Regions from separate parts of the Streptomyces sp. NPDC044063 genome, predicted to be linked through region 1. Evidence: predicted binding sites of a transcription regulator. Region 1 holds the regulator's gene; the other holds the start of a gene.
The links. Region 1 encodes HrcA, which represses chaperone genes, less so after heat shock. Its sites were predicted from a motif close to TTNGCACTCNGNNNNNCNGAGTGCNAA; they were not measured.
Positions count from the first base shown of each region.

Region 1 (7,612 bases):
CACCGACAAGACCGTCTGGTTCCACCTCCCCACCTGCCCGGGCGACCCCGCGGCGGCCGGCGCCCGTGCCCCCGCCGGCATCCCCGAACAGGCCCTGCTGCGCGACCTGGACGTCGCCGAGGTCCTCGCCCCCGTCCCCGCCGCCCTCCCCGTCCCCCCGGTCGCCGTCCCGCCCGCCCGCCGCCTCGCCGAACGCGGCCACCACCGCGCCCTGTCCTTCCTCGCCGAGGCCTCCGAACTCCTCGCCGGGCAGTTCGACGAGGACATGGTCGCCTCCCTCGCCACCCAGCTCGCCGTCCCCCGCCTGGCCGACTGGAGCGCCGTATGGCTCGACGCCGACGGCGCCCCCGGCGCGATCCGCCCCGCCCCGCGCCTGTCCTGCGTCTGGCACGCCCGCGAACACCGCATCGAGCCCCTCCGCACCACCCTCCAGCGCACCCCGCCCGCCTTCCCCGCCGCCGGCAGCGCCGTCCCCTGGCCGTACGGGCCCGACAGCGGCACGGCCCTGGCCTGCCGGCTGGTCGCGGGCGGCCGCGGCCTCGGCACCCTCCTGCTCGGCCGCGGCGGCACGTCCGCCCTGGCCGGCGACGTCACCGCCCTCGCCGAGGACTTCGCCCGCCGCGTCGCCCTCGCCCTCGCCTCGGCCCGCCGGTACACCCGCCAGGCCACCATCAGCCACATCCTCCAGCGCGGACTGCTGCCCCGCGGCATCAAGGCGATCCCCGGCGTCGACCACGCCGTCGTCTACGAACCCCGCGGCGACGCCTCCGCCGGCGGCGACTTCTACGACGTCTTCGCGGCCGGCGGCGGCCGCTGGTGCTTCGCCCTCGGCGACGTCTGCGGCAGCGGCCCCGAGGCCGCCGTCACCACCGGCCTCGTCCGCCCCTGGCTGCGGGCCCTGGCCAAGGAGGGATACGGCGTCGCCGACGTCCTCGACCGGCTCAACCGGATGCTCGGCGAGGAGGCGGCCGAGGCGGAGGCCGGCACGGGCCCCCGCTTCCTGTCCCTGCTCCACGGCGAGCTCGTGCCCGCCGGCTCCGGCGGCGTGCGCTGCACGCTCGCCAGCGCCGGGCACCCGCTGCCGCTGCTGCTCGGCCCCGACGGCTCGGTACGGCCTGTGGCGGCGCCCCAGATGCTGCTCGGCGTTGTCGAGGAGGTCGGCTACGGCAGCGAGACCTTCGACCTGGCGGCGGGGGAGACCCTGCTGTGCGTCACCGACGGGGTCACCGAGCGCAAGTCCGGAAGCCGCCTGTTCGACGACGGCGACGGCCTCGCCGCCGTCCTCGCGGAGTGCGCCGGCCTGAGCGCCGAGGGCGTCGCCGCCCGGATCCGCCGGGTCGTCCACGACTTCGCCCCCGACCCGCCCGACGACGACCTGGCCCTGCTGGTGCTCCGGGCCGAGTGAGCCGCGCCACCCCGCGGGGCGGCAGGCAATCCCGCGCGTGCGGGACAATAGGACGCATGCCCTCCGTACTGCCCGACGGCGAACCCGTGCCCGACGACGGGACGCTGCCCCGTCACGCCCTCGCCGGCTCCGGGCAGCGGCCCCTCGGCTTCTACCTCCACGTGCCCTACTGCGCCACCCGCTGCGGCTACTGCGACTTCAACACCTACACCGCGAGTGAGCTGCGCGGCTCCGGTGGCGCCCTCGCCTCCCGCGACAACTACGCCGAGACCGTCGCCGAGGAGATCCGGCTGGCCCGCAAGGTGCTCGGCGAAGACCCCCGACCGGTGGAGACGGTCTTCGTCGGCGGCGGCACGCCCACCCTGCTGCCGGCCGCCGACCTGGGCCGGATGCTCGCCGCCATCCGCGACGAGTTCGGGCTCGCCGAGGGCGCCGAGGTCACCACGGAGGCCAACCCCGAGTCCGTCGACCCGCGCTACCTGGAGGAACTGCGGGCCGCCGGCTTCAACCGGGTCTCCTTCGGCATGCAGAGCGCCCGGCAGCACGTCCTCAAGATCCTCGACCGCACCCACACCCCCGGCCGCCCCGAGGCCTGTGTGGCCGAGGCCCGCGCGGCCGGCTTCGAGCACGTCAACCTCGACCTGATCTACGGCACCCCCGGCGAGAGCGACGACGACTGGCGGGCCTCCCTGGACGCCGTCCTCGGCGCCGGCCCCGACCACGTCTCGGCGTACGCCCTGATCGTCGAGGAGGGCACGCAGCTCGCCCGGCGCATCCGGCGCGGCGAGGTCCCGATGACGGACGACGACGTCCACGCCGACCGCTACCTGATCGCCGAGGAGATGCTCTCGGGGGCGGGCTTCTCCTGGTACGAAGTCTCGAACTGGGCCACGAACGACGCCGCCCGCTGCCGCCACAACGAGCTCTACTGGCGCGGCGCCGACTGGTGGGGCGCGGGCCCCGGGGCGCACTCCCATGTGGGGGGCGTGCGCTGGTGGAACGTCAAGCACCCGGGCGCGTACGCGCAGGCGCTGGCCGAGGGGCGCTCCCCGGGCGCCGGTCGCGAGCTCTTGTCGGACGAGGACCGGCGGGTGGAACGGATCCTGCTGGAGCTGCGGCTGGAGGAGGGGTGCCCGCTGGCGTTGCTGCGGCCGGCGGGTCGCGCGGCGGCGGACCGGGCGCTGGCGGACGGGCTGCTGCGGGCCGAGGCGTACGAGGCGGGGAGTGCGGCGCTGACGCTGCGGGGGCGGCTGCTGGCCGATGCCGTGGTGCGGGACCTGGTGGACTGATCGGGGGCTCCGCCCCCGGACCCCCGCTCCTCAAACGCCGGAGGGGCTGATTTCCGTCACGAAGTCGATCAGCTCCTCCACGCGCCCCAGCAGCGCCGGCTCCAGGTCCTTGTACGACCGCACGGAGCCCAGGATCCGCTGCCACGCGGCGCCCGTGTTCTGCGGCCACCCCAGGGCCCGGCACACGCCCGTCTTCCAGTCCTCGCCGTGCGGCACCCGGGGCCACTGGCCGATGCCCACCGACGACGGCTTCACGGCCTCCCACACGTCCACGTACGGGTGGCCGACGACCAGGACGTGTTCGCTCGTCACGGACGCCGCGATGCGGGACTCCTTCGAGCCCGGGACCAGGTGGTCGACCAGGACGCCCAGGCGTGCGTCGGGGGCGGGGCCGAAGGCGCGGACGATCTCGGGGAGGTCGTCGACGCCCTCCAGGTACTCCACGACCACGCCCTCGATCCGCAGGTCGTCGCCCCAGACCCGTTCCACGAGCTCCGCGTCGTGGCGCCCCTCGACGTAGATGCGCCCGGCGCGCGCCACCCGCGCGCGGGCGCCCGGTACGGCGATCGAGCCGGAGGCCGTGCGCTGCGGCCCGCGCGCGGCGGGGGCCGAGGGGCGTACGAGGGTCACCACGCGCCCCTCCAGGAGGAACCCCCGGGGGTCCATCGGGAACACCCGGTGCTTCCCGAAGCGGTCCTCCAGCGTCACCGTCGGCCCCTGCGCCGACTTCTCACAGCGGATCACCGCCCCGCAGAACCCGGTGGTCACCTCCTCCACCACGAGATCCACCTCGGCCGGCACCTCCGGAACGGGCGCGCTCCGCTTCCACGGAGGGGTCAGGTCCGGTCCGTACTCTCTGCTGCGCATGCGCGCCATTGTGGATCACGACACGCCGAAGCGGTCCCGTAGCGCGTCGCGCTGGCGCCGTACGAACCCCGCGTCCACCACCGCCCCGTGCCCCGGCACGTACACCGCGTCCTCGCCGCCCAGCTCCAGCAGCCGGTCCAGCGCCGCCGGCCAGGCGTGCGGCAGCGCGTCCGGCCCGGCCTGCGGCTCGCCGGACTCCTCGACCACGTCGCCGCAGAAGACGATCTCGGGCTCCCCCGGTCCGCCCGGCACGAGGACGGCCAGGTCGTACGCCGTGTGCGCCGGGCCCACGTTCGCGAGCAGCACCCGCCGCCCGCCGCCCAGGTCGACCGTGACCTCCCCCGAGACGGCGTGCCGGGGCGGGACGAGCAGCTCCACCGCCTCGGCGGCGGCCTCGCGCGGCACCCCGTAGCGCAGCGCGTCCCGCCGCAGCTCCTCGCGCTCGCGCTCGGTGGCCATCCGCTCGGCGAGTCCCACCGCCCCGTAGACCTCCACGCCGGAGAACGCGGCCGTGCCCAGGACGTGGTCGAAGTGGGGATGGGTGAGTGCGATGTGCGTCACGGACCGGCCGAAGAGCCGCTGCACCTCGCGCCGGATCTCCGTGCCCTCGCGCAGCGACGAGCCGGTGTCCACGACCAGGACGCCGTCCGGCCCCGCGATCGCCCCCGTGGTGGCGTCCCAGCCCGGCAACCTGCGGCGTACGACGCCCGGAGCGAGCCGTTCCCAGTGCGCCGCGACGGCGCCGGAATCCCCGTGGTTCTCCATACCGCGACGCTAGCGGGCGGGCGTCGCGGCCGCCCGCCCGGACGCACGGCGGGGGCGCGTGGCGGGGGCCGCCCTTGCCCTGGCCGTGGTGCCCGGCCGTACACTGGCTTGAGGGTTCTGGCACTCGTGACCTTTGAGTGCCAAGGGCGGGGGTCGAACCGGACCCCCGCGCGTGCGACCCTCGTACGGGTCGTGCGACCCGTACGACCTGAACGACCCGTGACGACGGCCGACGGACCGGACCGACTGGAGGTGCGCGCGATGCTGAGCGAACGCAGGCTCGAAGTGCTGCGCGCCATCGTCCAGGACTACGTGGGCACCGAGGAGCCCGTCGGCTCCAAGGCCCTCACCGAGCGGCACCGGCTGGGAGTCTCCCCGGCCACGGTCCGCAACGACATGGCCGCGCTGGAGGACGAGGGTTTCATCGCCCAGCCCCACACCAGCGCTGGCCGGATCCCGACCGACAAGGGCTACCGCCTCTTCGTCGACAAGCTGGCGGCCGTCAAGCCGCTGTCGTCGCCGGAGCGCCGGGCCATCCAGAACTTCCTGGACGGCGCCGTCGACCTGGACGACGTGGTGGCCCGCACGGTGCGGCTGCTGGCGCAGCTGACCCGGCAGGTCGCGGTGGTGCAGTACCCCTCGCTGAGCCGTTCGACCGTGCGGCACGTGGAGCTGCTCGCGCTCGCCCCGGCCCGGGTCATGCTCGTGCTGATCACGGACACCGGGCGGGTCGAGCAGCGCATGGTCGACTGCCCGGCGCCGGTCGGCGAGACCTCCCTGGCAGACCTGCGCGCGCGGCTGAACAGCCGGGTCGTGGGACGCCGGTTCACGGACGTGCCGAGGCTGGTCATGGACCTCCCGGAGTCCTTCGAACCGGAAGATCGCGGAACCGTTTCTACGGTTCTCGCCACCCTGCTGGAGACCCTGGTCGAGGAGACCGAGGAACGGCTGATGATCGGCGGCACCGCCAATCTCACTCGTTTCGGTCATGACTTCCCGCTGACGATCCGGCCCGTGCTGGAGGCGTTGGAGGAGCAGGTCGTGCTGCTCAAGCTGCTCGGCGAGGCCAAGGACTCGGGGATGACCGTACGCATCGGTCACGAGAACGAGCACGAGGGTCTGAACTCCACATCGGTCGTCGCCGTCGGCTACGGTTCGGGCGACGAGGCCGTCGCCAAACTCGGCGTGGTCGGACCGACCCGCATGGACTACCCCGGAACGATGGGAGCGGTACGCGCAGTGGCACGTTACGTCGGACAGATCCTGGCGGAGTCGTAAGTGGCCACGGATTACTACGCGATCCTGGGCGTCCGGCGCGATGCCTCGCAGGATGAGATCAAGAAGGCCTTCCGCCGTCTCGCGCGCGAGCTGCACCCGGACGTCAACCCGGACCCGAAGACGCAGGAACGCTTCAAGGAGATCAACGCCGCCTACGAGGTGCTCTCCGACCCGCAGAAGAAGCAGGTCTACGACCTCGGTGGTGACCCGTTGTCCTCCTCGGGCGGCGCCGGCGCCGGTGCCGGCGGCTTCGGCGCGGGCTTCGGCAACTTCTCCGACATCATGGACGCGTTCTTCGGCCAGGCCTCGCAGCGCGGTCCGCGCTCGCGTACGCGCCGCGGCCAGGACGCCATGATCCGGCTCGAGGTCAGCCTGGCGGAGTCCGCCTTCGGCACCACCAAGGACATCCAGGTCGACACCGCCGTCGTCTGCACCACGTGCAGCGGCGAGGGCGCGGCCCCGGGCACGTCCGCGCAGACCTGTGACATGTGCCGCGGCCGGGGCGAGGTCTCCCAGGTCACCCGGTCCTTCCTGGGCCAGGTCATGACCTCCCGCCCGTGCCCGCAGTGCCAGGGCTTCGGCACGGTCGTGCCGACCCCGTGCCCGGAGTGCGCCGGCGACGGCCGCGTCCGGTCGCGGCGGAACCTCACCGTCAAGATCCCCGCCGGTGTCGACAACGGCACCCGCATCCAGCTCGCGGGCGAGGGCGAGGTCGGCCCCGGCGGCGGCCCGGCCGGTGACCTCTACGTGGAGATCCACGAGACCCCGCACCCGGTCTTCCAGCGCCGCGGCGACGACCTCCACTGCACGGTCACCATCCCGATGACGGCGGCCGCGCTCGGCACGAAGGTGCCGCTGGAGACGCTGGACGGTGTCGAGGAGATCGACATCCGCCCGGGCACTCAGTCCGGCCAGTCGATCCCGCTGCACCAGCGCGGCGTCACCCACCTGCGCGGCGGCGGCCGCGGTGACCTCATCGTGCACGTCGAGGTCACCACGCCCAGCAAGCTGGACGCCCAGCAGGAGGAACTGCTGCGGCAGCTGGCCAAGATGCGCAACGAGGAACGCCCGATGGGCGAGTTCAAGCCGGGGCAGCAGGGGCTGTTCTCGCGCTTGAAGGACGCGTTCAACGGGCGGTAGGCGCCCGGCCGGGGGTCCGGGGGTTCGTCCCCCGGGCGAGCACGGTAAGCCGGGGCAGCAGGGGCTGTTCTCGCGGCTGAAGGACGCGTTCAACGGGCGGTAGCCCGTACCTCTTCCGACGACCGGGCCGCCCATCGGGCGGCCCGGTCGGTTTGTGACACGATGTGGTCATGGCTCCGTTGTCCGGACTGACCGGACTCACCCGACTGTTCGAGCATCCGGTCGTACAGGCCCCGATGGCGGGCGGCGGCTCCACCCCGGCCCTGGTGGCGGCGGTCGGCGAGGCCGGCGGCCTCGGGTTCCTCGCCGCGGGGTACAAGACGCCGGCCGCGATGTACGAGGAGATCGAGCAGCTCCGCGCGCTGACCTCCCGGCCCTTCGGCGTCAACCTCTTCATGCCGCAGCCGCCGGCCGCCGACCCGGCCGCCGTCGAGGTGTACGCGGAGCGACTGGCCGGCGAGGCCGCCCGGTACCGGACGCCGCTGGGCGACCCGGACCAGGCCTCGGACGACGCCTACGACGCCAAGCTCGCCCTCCTCCTCGACGACCCGGTGCCCGTCGTCTCCTTCACTTTCGGGTGTCCTTCGCGGACGGCCGTGGACGCCTTGGCCGCGGCCGGCACGCTCACGGTGGTGACCGTGACGTCGGTCGCCGAGGCCCGCGCGGCGTGGGAGGCGGGCGCGGACGCGGTCTGCGTCCAGGGCGTGGAGGCCGGCGGCCACCGGGGCACCCACCACGACGACCCGCACGCCGGTGGCCCGGGCGCCGGGGCCGGGCTGCTGCCGCTGCTCGCCGAGGTGCGCGAGGCCGTGCCGCTGCAGGTCCTCGCGGCGGGCGGGCTGATGCGCGGCGAGCAGATAGCCGCGGT
Region 1 is NZ_JBWKFM010000005.1:235,889-243,500, reverse strand. It holds gene AC07BS_RS09450 (SpoIIE family protein phosphatase) at 1-1,405, shown strand, start outside; gene hemW (radical SAM family heme chaperone HemW) at 1,462-2,694, shown strand; gene AC07BS_RS09440 (DUF3097 domain-containing protein) at 2,725-3,561, opposite strand; gene AC07BS_RS09435 (MBL fold metallo-hydrolase) at 3,577-4,326, opposite strand; gene hrcA (heat-inducible transcriptional repressor HrcA) at 4,588-5,604, shown strand; gene dnaJ (molecular chaperone DnaJ) at 5,605-6,744, shown strand; gene AC07BS_RS09420 (nitronate monooxygenase) at 6,915-7,612, shown strand, end outside.

Region 2 (7,612 bases), on a different contig from region 1:
GAACGTGCCGCGGATCTTGTTGACGACGAGGGTGGAGAGGGCCTCGCCCTCGACGTCCTCGGCGATGATCAGCAGCGGCTTGGAGCCACCGGCCTGGATGATCTTCTCCAGCAGCGGCAGCAGGTCCTGGATCGCGGAGATCTTGCCCTGGTGGATCAGGATGTACGGGTCGTCGAGGACGGCCTCCATACGCTCCTGGTCGGTGACCATGTAGGGCGAGAGGTAACCCTTGTCGAAGGCCATGCCCTCGGTGAAGTCCAGCTCCAGGCCGAAGGTGTTGGACTCCTCGACCGTGATGACGCCGTCCTTGCCGACCTTGTCCATCGCCTCGGCGATCAGCTCGCCGACCTGCTGGTCCTGCGCGGAGAGCGCGGCCACGGCGGCGATGTCGGACTTGTCGTCGATCGGGCGGGCGGTCGCCAGGAGGTCCTCGGAGACGGCCTTGACGGCGGCGTCGATGCCCTTCTTCAGGGCGGCCGGGGAGGCGCCGGCGGCGACGTTGCGCAGACCCTCGCGGACCAGCGCCTGGGCCAGGACGGTCGCGGTGGTGGTGCCGTCACCCGCGATGTCGTTGGTCTTGGTCGCCACCTCCTTGACGAGCTGGGCGCCGAGGTTCTCGTACGCGTCCTCGAGCTCGACCTCACGGGCGATGGTGACGCCGTCGTTGGTGATGGTGGGAGCGCCGAACTTCTTGTCGATGACGACGTTGCGGCCCTTGGGGCCGATCGTCACCTTGACGGTGTCGGCGAGCTTGTTGACGCCGCGCTCAAGGGCGCGACGGGCGTCCTCGTCGAACTTCAGGGTCTTGGCCATGGGTAAGAATCCTCGCGATCTCTCTCAAACGAACTGCGCCCCGGGCGCCCGGCTGAATGGACGCGGGAACCAGGGGCGCAGAACTAAAGCTTCGAAAGCTCGAAAGCCTCGGGTGAACTACTTCTCGATGACCGCGAGGACGTCGCGGGCCGAGAGGACGAGGTACTCGTCACCGTTGTACTTCACCTCGGTGCCGCCGTACTTGCTGTAGAGCACGATGTCACCGACCTGGACGTCGAGCGGGAGGCGCTCGCCGTTCTCGAAGCGGCCCGGGCCCACGGCCAGGACAGCGCCCTCCTGGGGCTTCTCCTTGGCGGTGTCCGGAATGACCAGGCCGGAGGCCGTGGTCTGCTCGGCGTCGAGCGGCTGGACCACGATGCGGTCCTCGAGCGGCTTGATGGCAACCTTGGAGCTGGCGGTCGTCACGATCCGACCTCCCCCTTCGGAGATCTCACGGGGTCATTTGTCTGAGGTGGCGACCTGGTAGATCCGTCGTCGCGGGTGCCGGATCTGCCCGTCGCTGTGTTTGGCACTCACCGGTGGAGAGTGCCAACGGTGCCGAGACTATGACGCGGTTAGCACTCGGTCAAGCGGAGTGCCAATCCATCGCGCGGCGCCCGGTCCCTACCCGTCCACGATCAGAGGTAGTCCTCCAGTCGCCCCACCGTGTATCCCTGGGCCTGGATGCTGCGGAGCATGTTGGTCGTCATCCTGGTCATCGAGGTGCCCTTGAGCTCTCCCGGACCGCGGAAGTGGGCGAGCACGATGTCGCCGGGGCGCAGCCCGTCGCCCTGGGCGTAGCGCATGTCGTTGATCTGCATCGTCGCCTCCCACAGCACGACCGCCCGCACCCCGCAGCCGGCGGCGGCCGTGAGTGTGGCGTCGTTGTAATTGCCGTAGGGCGGCCGGAAGAGCGGGGGCCGGGTGCCGAAACGCTTCTCCAGGGCGTCCTGCTGGCCGCATATCTCGCGCTTCTGGGCGTCCGCCGACAGGGTGCGCAGGTTCGGATGGGTCAGCGTGTGGTTCTGGACGCCGTTGCCGAGGGCGCGCAGCGGCTCGAAATAACCGTAGCCGCCGCCCGCGCGGGCGATGCTGTCCGTGAGGAACATCGTGAACGGCAGCTTCAGGTCCCTGGCCATCCGCACGAACTCCGGGTCCTTCTCGGCCCCGTCGTCGATCGTCACGAACACGACCTTGTCCGTGGTCGGTATCCGGCGGACGACCGGCGGGATACCGCCCGGCGAGGGCAGCGCCACCGGCTTCCGCGCCGGCGGGGCGGGCGGGGCGGCCAGCGGCCGCTCCAGCCCCCAGCGGCGGTACGCGTCGCCGGGCGTGGCGGACGCGCTCGCCCCCGTACGCGGCTTCCCCGGGCCGCCGGACGCCCCGGAGGAGCCGGAGGACGCCCCGGAGCACCCCGCGAGGGTGCCGGTCAGCAGCAGGGCCGCGGAGACGGCGAGGAGGGCGGCGCGACGACGGCGGCCCGGCCCACCGGGAAGGCCGGGGCGGCCGTGAGAGCCGGGGCGGCCGTGGGAGCCGGGACGACCATGACGGCCGCGATGGCCGGAAACAGACAGGGTCACCCGAACGATTCTTGTGCATGCGTTCGACGACCGCGCGGGGGGCCGGGACCGCCACCGCCCGGCCGGGGCCGGGAAGGGCCGGGGACCGCGAGGGAGAATGAGACACGTGCCCGCACCGAACCCCGCCGCCACCACCGACGCCGCCCAGGCCGCCGAGACCGCCCAGGCCCTCGCCGCCTTCGCCGCCCTGCTCACCGACGAGGGCCGCGCCCTCCTCGACGGGCTCCGCGACCACGACCCCGCGCGGGAGCTCGCCACGGCGACCCGCCTGCGCCGTGAGCACCCGGCCGAGCTGGTCTCCGCCGCGCTCGGACAGGCCCGGCTGCGGCAGCGCGCGGTCGCGAAGTTCGGCGCGGAGGACGCGTACCGCATGTTCTTCACGCCCAACGGCGTGGAGCAGTCCACGCGCGCCTCGGTGGCCACCCACCGCGCCCGGCGCTTCCAGGAGCTCGGCGTGCGCCGGATCGCCGACCTGTGCGGGGGCATCGGCGGCGACGCCATCGCGCTCGCGCGAGCCGGGATCTCCGTGCTCGCCGTCGACCGCGACCCGCTCACCTGCGAGGTCGCCCGGGCCAACGCCGCCGCGCTGGGCCTGGCCGACCTGATCGAGGTGCGCTGCGCCGACGTCACGGAGATCGACACCACGCCGTACGACGCGGTCTTCGTCGACCCGGCCCGGCGCGGCGGCCGCGGTCGCATCTTCGACCCGGAGGCCTACTCCCCGCCGCTCTCCTGGGCGATCGAGGCGGCCCGCTCGGCCCCGCGCGCGGCCCTGAAGATCGCCCCGGGCGTCCCCCACGAGGCGATCCCGGACGACGCGGAGGCGGAGTGGATCTCCGACGGCGGTGACGTGAAGGAGGCCGTGCTGTGGTTCGGCACGGACCCGGGCGCGTACCGGGCCACCCTGCTGCCCGAGGGTGCGACCCTGATGGGCCGCGGCCTGCCCGACCCGCCGGTCCGCCCCGTGGGCCGCTACCTCTACGAGCCGGACGGCGCCGTCATCCGTGCCCACCTCGTGGCGGACGTCGCGGAGCGGCTGGCCGGCGGCCTGATCGACGAGACCATCGCGTACGTGACGAGCGACGAGCTCCACCCGACGCCGTACGCGGCGGCGTACGAGGTCACGGACGTGCTGCCGTTCAACCTGAAGCGCCTGAAGGCGGTCGTGCGCGAGCGTGGGATCGGGGTGGCGGTCATCAAGAAGCGCGGCTCGGCGGTGGAGCCGGAGGAACTGCGCCGGAAGCTCAAGCTCGCGGGCCCGAACTCCTGCGTGGTCGTGCTGACCCGGGTGGCGGGCGCTCCGACGATGCTCCTGGCACAGCCGGCGCGCCCCGCCGCGTAGGGCCGGCGCCCCCGGGGAGAGACCGGCCCCCGCGCGTCACGAGTAGAGGTTGTCCTTGCTCAGCTCGTGGAAGTGGTCGTGGTCGTGGCCATGCCCGTGGCCATGGCTGTGACCGTGACCGTGGTCGTGGTCGTGGGCGTGGGTGCCCGGGACGTGGGTGTCCGTGACCGGCAGCGAGGAGTCCGCCGACAGGTCCCACGACGAGGCCGCGCGACCGCGGGCCACCATCTCGGCGCCGAGGGCGGCGACCATCGCGCCGTTGTCCGTGCACAGCTTGGGACGCGGCACGCGCAGCGTGATGCCGGCGTCCTCGCAGCGGCGCTGGGCCATGGCGCGCAGCCGGGTGTTGGCCGCGACACCGCCGCCGATCATCAGGTGGTCGACGCCGTGGTCCTTGCAGGCACGCACGGCCTTGCGGGTCAGCACGTCCACCACGGCCTCCTGGAAGGAGGCGGCGACGTCGGCGACCGGGACGTTCTCGCCGGCCGCGCGCTTGGCCTCGATCCAGCGGGCCACGGCGGTCTTCAGGCCGGAGAAGGAGAAGTCGTATATCGGGTCGCGGGGGCCGGTCAGGCCGCGCGGGAAGCGGATGGCGTCGGGGTCGCCCTCGCGCGCCCAGCGGTCGATGACCGGGCCGCCGGGGAAGCCCAGGTTGAGCACCCGGGCGATCTTGTCGAAGGCCTCGCCCGCCGCGTCGTCGATGGTCGAGCCGAGCGGCCGGACGTCCGCGGTGATGTCGGGCGCCAGCAGCAGGGACGAGTGGCCGCCGCTGACCAGCAGGGCCATCGTCGGCTCGGGCAGGGCGCCGTGCTCCAGCTGGTCCACACAGATGTGCGAGGCGAGGTGGTTCACACCGTAGAGCGGCTTGCCCAGGGCGTAGGCGTACGCCTTGGCGGCCGACACGCCGACGAGGAGGGCGCCCGCGAGGCCGGGGCCGGCGGTGACCGCGATGCCGTCGAGGTCCTTGGCGCTGACCCCCGCCTCCTTCAGGGCACGCTGGATCGTCGGCACCATGGCCTCCAGGTGCGCCCGGCTGGCGACCTCGGGGACCACGCCGCCGAAGCGGGCGTGCTCGTCGACGCTGGAGGCGACGGCGTCGGCGAGCAGCGTGTGACCGCGGACGATCCCGACACCGGTCTCGTCGCACGAGGTCTCGATGCCGAGGACCAGGGGTTCGTCAGCCTTGCGAGCCATGGGTCATTCCTTGCACTGCGGTGGTGGGGTCGGTGAGGCGCATGACGAGCGCGTCGACGTTGCCGGGCTGGTAGTAGCCACGGCGGACGCCCACGGGCTCGAAGCCGAAGCGTTCGTACAGGCGCTGGGCACGGGTGTTGTCGACACGCACCTCGAGCAGCACCTCGCGGCACTCGAAGGCGGTCGCGGTGGTGAGCAGCTCGGTGAGCAGCCGGGCGCCCAGGCCGGTGCTCCAGTGCTCGCGGGCGACGGCGATGGTCTGGACGTCGCCGGTGCCGTCGACGGCGGCGAGGCCGGCGTAGCCGACGACGCGGCGCGCGCCCTCGGGTTCCCCGGCGGCCTCCGCCACGACGTAGCGGCGGTTGGCGTTGGCACCGCGCGCGTGCGCCAGCTCCGACCAGAAGAGGCCCTTCGACCAGGCGTCGTGCGGGAAGAGCTCGCGCTCCAGCTCCAGCACCGGCCCGATGTCCCACCAGCGCATCTCGCGGATACCGACCGCCGCGGCCGACCCGGTCACTGCGGGGTGACCACCTTGTAGTTGGCGGGCACCTGGGCGTCCGGCCGGCGCAGGTAGAGCGGCTGGTCGGGGAGGAACTCGCCGCCGGTGCGCAGCTTCTCGGCGGCCAGCGCGGCGAGCGCGCCCGCCGACTGGTGCTGCGGCAGGTCGGCCCGTACGTCCGTGAAGGCGTCCGGGTAGAGCACGGCGCCGGCGCCGACGGCGGCCAGGCCCGCGACGCGCTCGGCGAGCTCGGCGGGGCGGTCCACGGCGGGCTCGGTGACCCGGGTCCGGGCGTCGGCGTACCGCGCCCAGTAGACCTCCTTGCGGCGGGCGTCCGTCGCCACGACGAACTCGCCCTCGAGACCGGCCTGCCCGGCGGCGTAGGCGATGCCGTCGAGCGTGCACAGGCTGTGGACGGGCACGGACAGCACGGACGCGAAGGTCGCGGCGGTGACGATGCCGACGCGCAGGCCCGTGTAGGGGCCGGGGCCGACGCCCACGACGAGGCCGGTCACGGCGTCCAGCGCGCACCCCGCCTCGCTCAGCACCCGGTCGACGGCGGGCAGCAGCAGTTCCCCGTGCCGGCGCGCGTCGACCTGGCTCGACTCGGCGACGACGGACTCGCCGTCGTGGAGGGCGACGGTGACGGCGGGGGTGGCGGTATCCAGAGCGAGCAGCAGCACGTGACAAGCCTACGGCGCGCCATGGGGCGTCCGGTGCCCGCACCGGTCATCGCCGGGGGCGCGGCGGGGGCGCGGCCGAGTGCTACGGTCAGCCGCATAGCCGTGCGAGCGGCCGTACGAGCAGGCCGTACAGCGGGTACGGACGGACGGGCGGCCCGGTCCGTACGGGCCGGCACGCGGAACGAAGAACCAGTACGCGGGACGAAAGGGTGCGCACCGTGGCACGCAGCAGCTCGGGGGCGATCGTGGCCGTGCTCACGGCGGCGGCGCTGGGCGGGGTCGGTTTCCTCGCATACCAGGCGGAGGCCGCGCCGGACCGCCCCGCGAGCGCGCACGCCCCCGCCGCGTCCGGCAAGGACAAGGACAAGGGCGGCGGCGCGACGGGCGCGGCCGGCGGCGCCACCCAGGACCAGGGCAAGGCGGCGACCCCGGTCCCGCAGGACTCCGGCACCGGCCTGCGGGTCGTCTACGGGCTCGCGCAGAAGCGGGTGTGGCTCGTGGGCTCCGACGGCAAGGCCACCCGGACGTACGAGGTGGCGCCCAGCACGGTCAACCCGCCGCCCGGCACCTACGCGGTCACCTCGCGGGCCCCGCAGGTCACGGGCTCGGACGGGATCCCGATCGAGCACGTGGTGCGCTTCCACAAGGACCTCGCCACGGGCGTCGTCTTCGGCTTCAGCGCGGCCGTCGACGGCTCGTCGCCGAAGCTGGACCCGACGAAGAAGACGGGCGGCATCCGCGAGCTGCCGGCCGACGGTCGGGCCATGTGGGAGTTCGCGGTGAACAACACCAAGGTCGTCGTCGTCCCGTAGAGCGGGACGGAGATCCGGGGGGCGTGGCAGTGGCCGCGTCCCCCGTTCGGGCTATCCGGGACCGGTCTGCGACGGGCGGCGACGCGGGCGGGGTACGTCAGGCCGCGTCGCGCTCCTCCGCGCGCCCGGGGCGCTCAGCGGGACCGGGGGCCGCGGGCGGGGTGGAGACCGCGTCGGCGGCGGCGCAGGCCGCCAGGAGATCGCGCACGGACAGGGGCCGGGGCCGCTCCTCCGAGCGGTCCACCACGGGGGCGGCGGGCTCTTGGGCCGTCATGGAGCCTCCTGGGCAGCTCGGGCCGGGCGGAGGAAGTGAGGCAGACCTAACCGAGCCTCCGTTCACCCATGTCACCACGCGCGGCACCGCGCGCGCAACGTCTTCCCGACGGCTTGTCGGAAACTACGTCGCGTGCCGGATCCGCTACCCCAGCGAGGAGAGGTCCGCGCCCGTCCAGCGCTCGCCGACCCCGGTCACGGTCACGCTGCGCACGTCGTCGGCGTCGTCCACGCCGGCGGCCGGGGCGTCCGCGCCGACCGCCCGCTCGATGACGACACGCAGCCGGTCCTCGGAGAGCTCCTCGACCTTGCCGTCACCCCACTCCACGACCACGACCGACTCGGGCAGCGAGACGTCCAGGTCCAGGTCCTCCATCTCGTCCAGCCCGCCGGAGAGCCGGTAGGCGTCGACGTGG
Region 2 is NZ_JBWKFM010000040.1:932-8,543, forward strand. It holds gene groL (chaperonin GroEL) at 1-813, opposite strand, end outside; gene groES (co-chaperone GroES) at 931-1,239, opposite strand; gene AC07BS_RS31940 (polysaccharide deacetylase family protein) at 1,452-2,387, opposite strand; gene AC07BS_RS31945 (class I SAM-dependent methyltransferase) at 2,491-3,735, shown strand; gene tsaD (tRNA (adenosine(37)-N6)-threonylcarbamoyltransferase complex transferase subunit TsaD) at 3,772-4,929, opposite strand; gene rimI (ribosomal protein S18-alanine N-acetyltransferase) at 4,913-5,410, opposite strand; gene tsaB (tRNA (adenosine(37)-N6)-threonylcarbamoyltransferase complex dimerization subunit type 1 TsaB) at 5,443-6,111, opposite strand; gene AC07BS_RS31965 (hypothetical protein) at 6,330-6,923, shown strand; gene AC07BS_RS31970 (hypothetical protein) at 7,021-7,197, opposite strand; gene tsaE (tRNA (adenosine(37)-N6)-threonylcarbamoyltransferase complex ATPase subunit type 1 TsaE) at 7,342-7,612, opposite strand, start outside.
Region 2: groES (co-chaperone GroES) is a predicted target of HrcA. The motif match lies at 1,389-1,415, and genes of this name have one in related genera.